Regions from separate parts of the Caballeronia sp. DA-9 genome, predicted to be linked through region 2. Evidence: riboswitches for the same ligand, from Rfam matches in the RefSeq annotation. Region 2 holds a riboswitch; the other holds the start of a gene.
The links. Region 2 has a riboswitch for fluoride ahead of ACRWA7_RS33420 (voltage-gated chloride channel family protein). Riboswitches for the same ligand answer to the same signal wherever they lie in the genome.

Region 1 (4,634 bases), on a different replicon from region 2:
AATGGTGAAAATAAAGGCGAAGCGAAATCAGTTGAGTCATGACGTTGAGCAGTAAGGTCTTCGAAGCGTTCAGGGTTGTGCGGCGACAGTCGCGGCCTTGCGGCGTGCGCGGCGCCAGGCCGGGATGTCTGCCAGTCGCATGCCGGCTGGAATGAGCGGATGTTTTGCGTGGCCGACCCGTTGCGCGCGGTAGATTCCCGTGTGACCAGAGAAGAGGTAGCTGACCACGCACGCGAGAGCCGCATACACGCCAATCTGAGGGCCAAAGAGTTCGATTGCCATTACCGTCGACGCGATCGGGGTGTTCGCCGCGCCAGCGAACACGGCGACAAAGCCAAGCCCCGCAAGCACAGGTATGGGCAACGCGAGGATGTGACCCAGCGCGTTGCCAAGTGTTGCGCCGATATAGAAAAGCGGAGTCACCTCGCCACCCTTGAAACCTGACGCAAGCGTGACCACGGTGAAACCGAATTTGCCGGCAAAGTCATAGACCGGCAACGGACCGTTGAAGGCCTGCACGATGGTCGGTATCCCGAGACCCAGGTACTGCGGAACGTTCAGAACGGTAGCGAGGATCGCGACCACCGCGCCGCCAAGGACAGGCCGGAAGGGCGCATAGGATATCTTGCGTTTGATTAGGGCGGACAACGCATGCGTCGAGTCGGCAAAGAGCATCCCCACAACACCGAATGCAATACCGGCGATGGTCGCCGATCCAAACCCGAGAACCGTGACAGGCGGCACGAAAGGGATCGCATACATCGTGTGGTGAATACCCCAGAGACGGCATACGGCGTCTGCCACGACTGAAGCCGCGAGACACGCGAGCAACGCGTCATAGCGCAGGCGGCCGATCGCAAGCACCTCGAGGCCGAAGATCGCGCCCGCGAGAGGCGTGCCGAACACCGACGAAAAGCCCGCCGCGATGCCGGCCATCAGCAAAATCCGGCGGTCCTCGCGACCCAGATCGAAGAGATGCGTGACCCGGTCGGCCAGCGCACCGCCCATCTGGACCGCAGTGCCCTCGCGGCCCGCGGAGCCGCCGAACAAGTGCGTGACCACAGTGGCCACCAGCACGAGCGGCGCCATGCGCTTTGGCACGATCTTCTGCGGATCGTGAATCTCGTCGATCAGCAGGTTGTTGCCACCTTCGACGCTCTTGCCAATGCGGTGATAGATCCAGCCGGTAAGGAACCCCGCAACCGGCAGTAACCAAATGAGCCATGGATGATCCAGCCGCGTATTAGTGGTACGGTCCAGTGCAAAGAGAAAAAGCGCGGACGCAGACCCGGCGAGGGCGCCCAGCACGGAGGAAAGCAGCAGCCAGCGCGCGAGATACGGCATCATGGCTATCTGTTCGACAGACTTGAGACGTTTCATGATTTTCAGGTTCGAAAGAACATCAAACCTGGGCGACAGGGCGTCGCACGGACGGCCTACGACCTCCTGCACCCAGGAACTCGTAGGCATCATCAGCCGAAGGATCGGCGGTTGTTTGGAGGAATGCCATCTCCAGAACCGCGGATTTTACGGATAAAATTTGCGCAACGCAACACCGATGTACGCAGTTCTTTGTGCTCGCGTCCTGTCCGCCAAGTTCCTCAATTGAAGACCCGAGAGTCGGAAAACTTACCCGCAGCTACGCACGGAATCCATGAATTTCCGATCCGGGAACAACCCGGCATGGCGGCAAATCCTTGACACCCGATGCGCCAAAGTCCAGCAAGCTCCTGTGTCCCTGCGCCGATCGCACCGCTTGATATGAGTCAAATGATGTCCGGCCCTATGCGCAGACACTAAAGCGCATGACATCGGGGGATCTTGCCGTGTACAAACGAATTCTCGCGGCCCTAGACGGCAGCCGCAGCGCACATCGGGCGCTGGAAGAAGCGCTTAGGCTCGCGCGGGCCAGCGAAGCGACGTTGATGGTGGCGACCGTTCCCATCATCGATTCGTCCCGGGGAATCACCGAAACGAACGCCATCGATGAAGCCGCGCAAAAAGCCGCGTGGCAACGTCTCGATCACGCGCGCCAGTTGTGCAAGCTCCACAAGGTCCCTGCGCGCATCTGGGTCATCGACGCCCACGGCGCGAGCGTGCCGGCCGCAATCATGCAGGCGGCGCTGACGGCCGGAGCGGACCTGATTGCCATGGGCACGCACGGGCACAGGATCGCGCGCCAGCATCTGCTTGGCAGTGTCGCGGAAACGATCCTGCGTTCGAGTCACGTTCCGGTGCTCATGGTTCGCGACAATTCTTCCGGTGACGCGTGCGAGCACTAGCCGCGCGAACGCATAAAAAGCGCCCGGCTTGCGGGCGCTTCGGAGCGTGCCTGTCGGACGGGATAATCGAACGATCGCATAAGCCCTTTGGCAATCAATGCGACATGAACACCGGCGTGGTCATGCTTTCCAGCATCGTCCGGGTGACGCCGCCAAGCACGATTTCCCGGACCCTCGCGTGACCATAAGCTCCGAGCACCAGCAGGTCCGAGTGAGTATCGGTCAACGCGTTGAGAAGCGTCGCGCCCGTGCTGACGCCCGACACGCGGGGCAAGGTCAGGACACCTGCGCGAACCCGATGTCTTTCGAGGTACGCGGCGAGCTCCATGCCCGTCGCGACGGTCTCATGGTTGTGCTGCTCGACAACCGCAATTTCCACGAAATTCGCAAGCCGGAGGAAGGGAAGGGCGTCGGCTACCGCGCGCGCGGCGGCCGGGCCGCCATCCCACGCAATCAGCACCGTTCCGGCGAAGCGCTCCGTATTTCCAGCGTACGGCAGCAGGATCATTGGCCGGCCGCTTTCCAGTAGCACATCGTCCGGAAAATTCCTCGCGATATAAGCGGCCGGATCGGCCGGATCCCGCTGCCCGTAAATCAGGAGGTCGGCATGCCGTGCGTGCAGGATCGCGGTCTCCACAGCAGGCCCGGGCGGCGCGCGCCATTCCGAGGCGATTCCCGCGCGGCGCGCCGCCTCCGTGAAGTAATCGCGTGCGCGGGCCAGCCGTTGCGCAGCCTGCTTCTCATTGGTCGCGAGGTCCAGGCTTTCGTCCGGCCTGAACATCGGACGCAGGAGGTCCTGGCATACGATATAAAGCCCGATCAGGTGCGCATTGTGTTTGCGGGCAAGTTCGACGGCGAAGTCAACTCGCGCGTCGCTGCAAAGGCTGTCGTCGATATGAACGAGCATGGTTGCGTAGTTCATAGCCATGCTCCGGCAATGTCTGGCGCGCTCAGGATGTGCGGCGCCTTTTGCTCGCCGGCGTGCGAGGGGACGAGCAGCACGGGGCAACTGGACATGCGCAGGAACCGTTCGGCGACGCTGCCAAGCACGAGCCGCCGCCAGCCGCGGCGTCCATGCGTGCCCATTACCACGAGGTCGGCGTTGAACGCCTTGGCCGCACGGCTTATTTGCTGTGTGATGTCGTCGCCGACAGGATCGACTTCCAGCACTTGAGGCGAGCCCTGCACGCTCTCGCCTTGCATCCTGGCAACGGCCTCTGCAATCACGCGAGCACCTTCTCTCACGAAAACATCGCGCGCGTGCGACGGATCGGAAGCGGGGTCGGCGTACAGGGTCGGTGGCACGTCGATCACATAGACAGGCTTCAGCTCGGCGTGGTTTTCGCGCGCCAGCAACAGCGCGGCGTCCAATGCGCGAGCCGATGTCTCGCTGCCGTCGATTGGCACAAGGATGTGTTTGTACATGAGTGGTCTCCTCGAATTCAGTGCGACATCAGGACCGGTACCGTCATGGAAGCCAGCATGGTGCGCGTTGCACCGCCCATCACCAGTTCTCTCCACCGGGCGTGGCCGTAGGCGCCCATCACCAAGAGATCCGCACCAAGGTCGGTCGAGCGCGAGAGCAGGACGTCGCCGGCCGGCACGTCGTCGATGCCATCCAGATCCAGGACATCGGCTTGCACGCCGTGCCGCGCCAGCACCAGCGCAATATCGGCGCCGGGAAGCCGCTCGCCGGGGAGTTCATCCTTCAGTCCATTGAGCGTCACGATGGTGGTCTTTTTTGCGCGCTTGAGCAGCGGCAGGGCGTCATGAACCGCGCGGGTCGCTTCGCGGCTGCCGTTCCAGGCAACCATTACGTTCGTGCCGAACGTCGTGAACACGCCCGTGTACGGAATGAGTATCACCGGCCGGCCAGCAGACATCACAAGCGTTTCAGGAAAATGATCCGAGATGAACGACTCGGGATCGTTCGGATCATCCTGGCCCGCGATCACGAGGTCGGCACAGCGGGCAACGCGCGGGACGAAGTCGTTCGCGTATTCGTGCGAGTCGATCCATTGACCGGACAAGTTGGCCCGTACCAGTTCTGCGTGAAACAAGCGCTCGAGCGCGCCATGCCGTTCGTCACGCAGCTTGCGGTGCGCTTCGTAGTAGTAGGCCGAGCCTTCCATCACGCGGAACGACTTTGGATCGGGCGTGAAGATGGCGAACACGCCGGTGACGTGCGCATCGAACTGTCTGGCGAGCCGCAACGCATATTCGAGGCGCGAATGGGCACGCCCGCTTGTATCGAGTTGGACAACGATACTTTTATAGCTCATGGCAAGGGCTCCGTTGATGGATCGCTCGGAAGACGGGCACTGGAATCGATCCGCCCGCGAGGTCATGAGA
Region 2 (4,634 bases):
AAATCGAGAAGAGCGGTAAGCTGACGCACCCTGAAAACGTTGAATTCAAAAAAAGGCCCGGCTAGTGGCCGGGCCAAAGAGAGTGATCGGAAGCGAGCGCTATGGTACGTACGTCACCCGTACCAGCTGCGTAGCGCTGCCACCGATCGCTCGCGTGGTCGGTACAGGTTATTTGTCGACTGCAAACCCTCCTGCCATGGTAGATGCTACGACGCAGGATGACATGACTTTACTTAAGTCATCGTTGCAAGCGCCTCGGTTGATTGCTTGGAGCTCAGGAACGGCAATGGTCGGCGATCATGCTGATAGGTAAGTCCTTGCCATCTGCGCGAAGAACAGTCTCATCTCCGGTAATCAGCGCTGCAGTCCATGTGCCGTTATCGTGTTGTTCCCATTTGCCACAATCGTCGCCATCGATTTCGATCGACCCACGCATCCGCAAGGACGAGTCCGACGGATCGATGACTTCGGGATCGTTATGCAACAGGTTGATCTTCTTCATGGGTAAGCTCCGTTGATTCAAGATCGTATTTTCACTTGAGAAGCTTCGGCGATAACTAAGCGACGCAAAACCGACATTAATCGAGTCCCAAGCCGTGGTCGTCGATTACTTCGCATGGGAGCAGAAGCACGCGCGCCAATGCCAGTTGGTGCCGATGCGTCTTGCAGAATGCGCGCAGCGTAGCTTCCGTGTCGATAAGTTCAAAGCATTGCGGCAGATTGCGGTGCGAGTGCTCCACATGTCGGTGACGAATTCGCGTATCTCCGTGCAGATAGCCTGCATCGACGTGGTGCACCAGGGCCTGGTCGATGCCGTCTTTCTTTGCAAGATGGAGCAGGTGGTCCGCCAGTGACGGCCGGCTCAGGTGGTGCCACAACCGGCTATGAGCGACGCGCGCCGCGTGCGGAAAATAAAGACGGAGCACCATCACGTTTCTCTTGGCTGTCTGAGCGGTCGATGTCATTTGTTGTTCGTGTCGGCGGTTGATTTTTGTCGCCGAATCGCGGCGAGTTCGGATAGTCGGATACCGTGTGGCAGATCGGCATGTTTGCTGTGCTCGACGCGTTGGGCCCGGTAAATCCCCGTGTGTCCGGAGAACAAGTAGGCCACCACGCATGCAAGCCCTGCATACACGCCAATATCGACCCCGAATAGTTCGATGGCCATGACCGTGGAGGCGATAGGCGTGTTCGCGGCGCCGGCAAATACGGCGACGAAACCGAGCCCGGCGAGGACCGGAAAGGGCAGGGCCAGAACGTGAGAGAGCGCGTTGCCGAGCGTCGCGCCGATGTAAAAGAGTGGCGTAACCTCGCCCCCCTTGAAGCCCGACGCCAACGTGATCACGGTAAAGCCAAATTTTCCGACTGACGTGTAAAGGGGAAGCTGCCGGTAAAAAGCTTCCACGATTGTCGGTATGCCGAGCCCAAGAAACGGCGATGTTCCTGGTACCAACGAAGCAAGCGCGACGGCGATGCCACCCACGAACGGACGGGCCGGCGCGTACTTGACGATTCGCTTGATCAACCCCGACAGACGATGCGTTGCGTCGGCGAACAGCATCCCTGTGATCCCGAAAATCATCCCCGCCACGATCACGTATCCCAATCCGCTCAGGCTGACCGGTGGAATAAACGGGATCACATAAACCGTGTGATGAATTCCCCAGGCGCGTGTAACCAGATCGGCGGAAATTGACGCAATAAAGCAGCTGAGCAAGGCGTCGTATCGCAAACGTCCAATCGCCAGGACCTCGAGGCCGAACAGCGCGCCTGCGAGCGGGGTGCCGAACACTGACGAGAATCCTGCTGCGATGCCGCCCATCAGCAGTATCCGGCGGTCCTCGCGGCTAAGGCCGAAGCGATGTGTCACCTGATCGGCGAGTGCGCCGCCCATCTGCACAGCCGTGCCTTCGCGCCCCGCTGAGCCACCAAACAAATGAGTGATCACCGTTGCGATCAACACCAGCGGCGCCATGCGCTTTGGAACGATTTTCTTCGGATCGTGGATTTCGTCGATCAGCAGATTATTTCCGCCTTCGACACTGGTCCCGATCCGCAAATAAACCCAGCCGACACAAAAGCCGGCAACGGGCAGCAGCCCGATGAGCCAGGGGTTCGCCACACGAGTGTTTGTGGCGATATCGAGCGCCCAGAGAAAAAAGGCTGAGGCGCTTCCCGCCAAGGCACCGACGAGACCCGACAGCAAAAGCCAGCGCGCCACATACGGCAGCATTAGGAGCTGCTCGGGAAAGACGAAACGTTTCATGAATTTCCAAGCTTGAAGAACTCAAACCTGGGCGGCGAAAGCCGCGAGGGAAGTGCGCCGAACGCGCATGCCTACGGATTCCTGACCCAGGAACGCGTAGGCATCATTAGCTGCCTTAATTAGGCGACTCAACCATGTAAGTCAGCTACGTAACTAATCCAGCGGTTTGCGATGAGCTGCAGGAGGAATGCCATCTCCGTGAGCGCAATTGTAAAAGAATTCGGAGTGGGCTGTCGAGCGGGAATTCCGCACCGGGCGCGCTTCCTGCACTGCGGAGAGGGCCGTATACGCAGATTCAACGCCGGAGATACGAATGATACCAGCTGCGCTCGACAAGCGAATCCATTCCACATCGCCGCTCAACGCAGAGCCGGCACTCAAGCGCTTGATCGCCGGCATGCATACGACTCAAGACGACTTCTACGTTCGCAACCACGGCAATGTGCCGGTGATTGACGAGACGCTCCACCGGATTTCGGTCTCAGGCCGAGTAAGCCGTCCGATCAGCCTCTCACTGAACGATCTCAAAAGCCGCTTTGAGCGCGTTTCCGTCAGTGCGGTGATGCAATGCGCTGGAAACCGGCGTGCTGACCTGCTGTCGGTGAAACCCGTCTCGGGTGACCCATGGGCACCGGGGGCGATTGGCAATGCGGTTTGGACCGGCGTGAGGCTCAAGGACGTGCTTGAATCGGCCGGCATCATGTCCGGTGGAGAAATGCACGTGGTATTTGCAGCGTGCGACGACTGCGAAGCAGAAGGCAAACGCTTCCGCTATGGTGTGTCAATTCCGGCGAGCAAAGCGCTATCCGGCGATGTGCTGCTTGCCTACGAAATGAACGGCGAAGTGTTGAGCCCGGAGCATGGGTATCCATTGCGTGTGGTCGTTCCGGGTTACGCGGGCGTGCGCAGTCCGAAGTGGCTGGCATCGATCGAGGTGCGCGACAAACCCTCGGACAATCACATGCAGCAACGCGAGTACAAATTGTTCCCAGCTTCTGTCGCTGAAACCAGCGCGGACTGGGAGAATGGGACGACGATCAACGATATGCCGCTGAACTCGGCCATTTGCGAACCGAACGAAGGAGCGACATTGTGCGCAGGTCCTGTCCGGGTCGCCGGATACGCCGTGGCGACGGGCACATCGGTAGCGCGAGTAGAAGTGTCGTCAGATGACGGGATGACGTGGACGCAAGCCGCACTCAACGTCGAGCCTGGCACCCCGTGGAGCTGGACGCTCTGGACCGTCGAACTGACGCTGCCGAAGGGCACGCATGAACTCTCAGTGCGCGCATGGGACTCGGCCGGGCAAACTCAGGTATCGCAGGTAGCCGATGTATGGAATTTCAAAGGCTATCTAAGTACAGCGTGGCATCGGATTACCGTCACCGCACAATAACGGAGCTGAAGCGGGAGGGAAATGGTTCATCGAGTAGTTTGACGAAAGCCTCCGTGCGGGGCGCAAACAATCTGCCTATCGCCTAGACGTGCAGCGAATACTGGCCGGAAGAAACGCTCATTCGCGCTTTCAATGCTCGAAAGGTGGCTGGGTCCTCTTGCGATTCTATGCATGCCTCATGCGCTGTCCTCCCGTCGTCTGCTGGTTCCCAAATGCAGCGGTGGACGCAGTTGGAACGCTGACCGGGCAGCGTTAGGGCCGTGTCCCATTGCAACGATGCAAGCGGTAGTGGCCAAGACGTTTAACTTCGCGTCAAGTGGTAAACCCTTTGTTTGAAAATATCCTGGAATAAACGGCGCCCACCCGGCGTTCGCCCGTTGTTACTCACCCAAAGAGGATCACTCACGATGGCTTCGAGCTCCCTGCGTTGGCTAGGCACTGCAGTGCCGTTCGCCAGCGCCCTTGTTTTTCTTCCCGCGAGCAGTGACGCTCTTGCAGGCTCAGTTCGGAATAGTGAAACGTCTGCGGAGTCTTCGTTCCTATCAGAAAACGATAAGGCGATGTCGACCATGATGACCAACATGGTGGTCAAGCCAAGTGGGGACATCGACAATGATTTTGTGGCGATGATGGTGCCGCACCACCAGGGCGCTATCGATATGGCGCGCGCCGAACTGCAATACGGAAAGAACGAGCAGTTGCGCCGCATCGCGCAAGAGATCGTGGTTGAGCAGCAGCAAGAGATCGTTGCGATGCATCTGGCGATCGGTTCGAGCGTATCGACTTCAGCGCCCGGCACAGCCGATGGCCGAAACCAAGCGTCCGATCCGGCACATGAAAAAAACCAGCATCCGACCCATAACAGCATGTCCATGAAGATGAATCAGGAGCCACAATGAACCGCATCCCCGCACTCTCGACTATCTCAGCCCTGATTGCGCTCGTCTTTGCGCAAGCTGTTCTCGCAGGGCA

Region 1: another riboswitch for fluoride. It lies ahead of ACRWA7_RS09295 (voltage-gated chloride channel family protein); the one in region 2 lies ahead of ACRWA7_RS33420 (voltage-gated chloride channel family protein).

The regions. Positions count from the first base shown of each region.
Region 1 is NZ_CP195132.1:681,444-686,077, reverse strand. Features, by position in the region: gene ACRWA7_RS09300 (DUF190 domain-containing protein) at 1-40, opposite strand, end outside; gene ACRWA7_RS09295 (voltage-gated chloride channel family protein) at 70-1,380, opposite strand; fluoride riboswitch at 1,457-1,523, opposite strand; gene ACRWA7_RS09290 (universal stress protein) at 1,827-2,282, shown strand; gene ACRWA7_RS09285 (universal stress protein) at 2,377-3,204, opposite strand; gene ACRWA7_RS09280 (universal stress protein) at 3,201-3,707, opposite strand; gene ACRWA7_RS09275 (universal stress protein) at 3,725-4,564, opposite strand.
Region 2 is NZ_CP195134.1:14,027-18,660, forward strand. Features, by position in the region: gene ACRWA7_RS33405 (DUF6691 family protein) at 1-24, shown strand, start outside; gene ACRWA7_RS33410 (hypothetical protein) at 275-502, opposite strand; gene ACRWA7_RS33415 (DUF190 domain-containing protein) at 579-965, opposite strand; gene ACRWA7_RS33420 (voltage-gated chloride channel family protein) at 962-2,266, opposite strand; fluoride riboswitch at 2,357-2,473, opposite strand; gene ACRWA7_RS33425 (molybdopterin-dependent oxidoreductase) at 2,580-3,662, shown strand; gene ACRWA7_RS33430 (DUF305 domain-containing protein) at 4,070-4,561, shown strand; gene ACRWA7_RS33435 (YncE family protein) at 4,558-4,634, shown strand, end outside.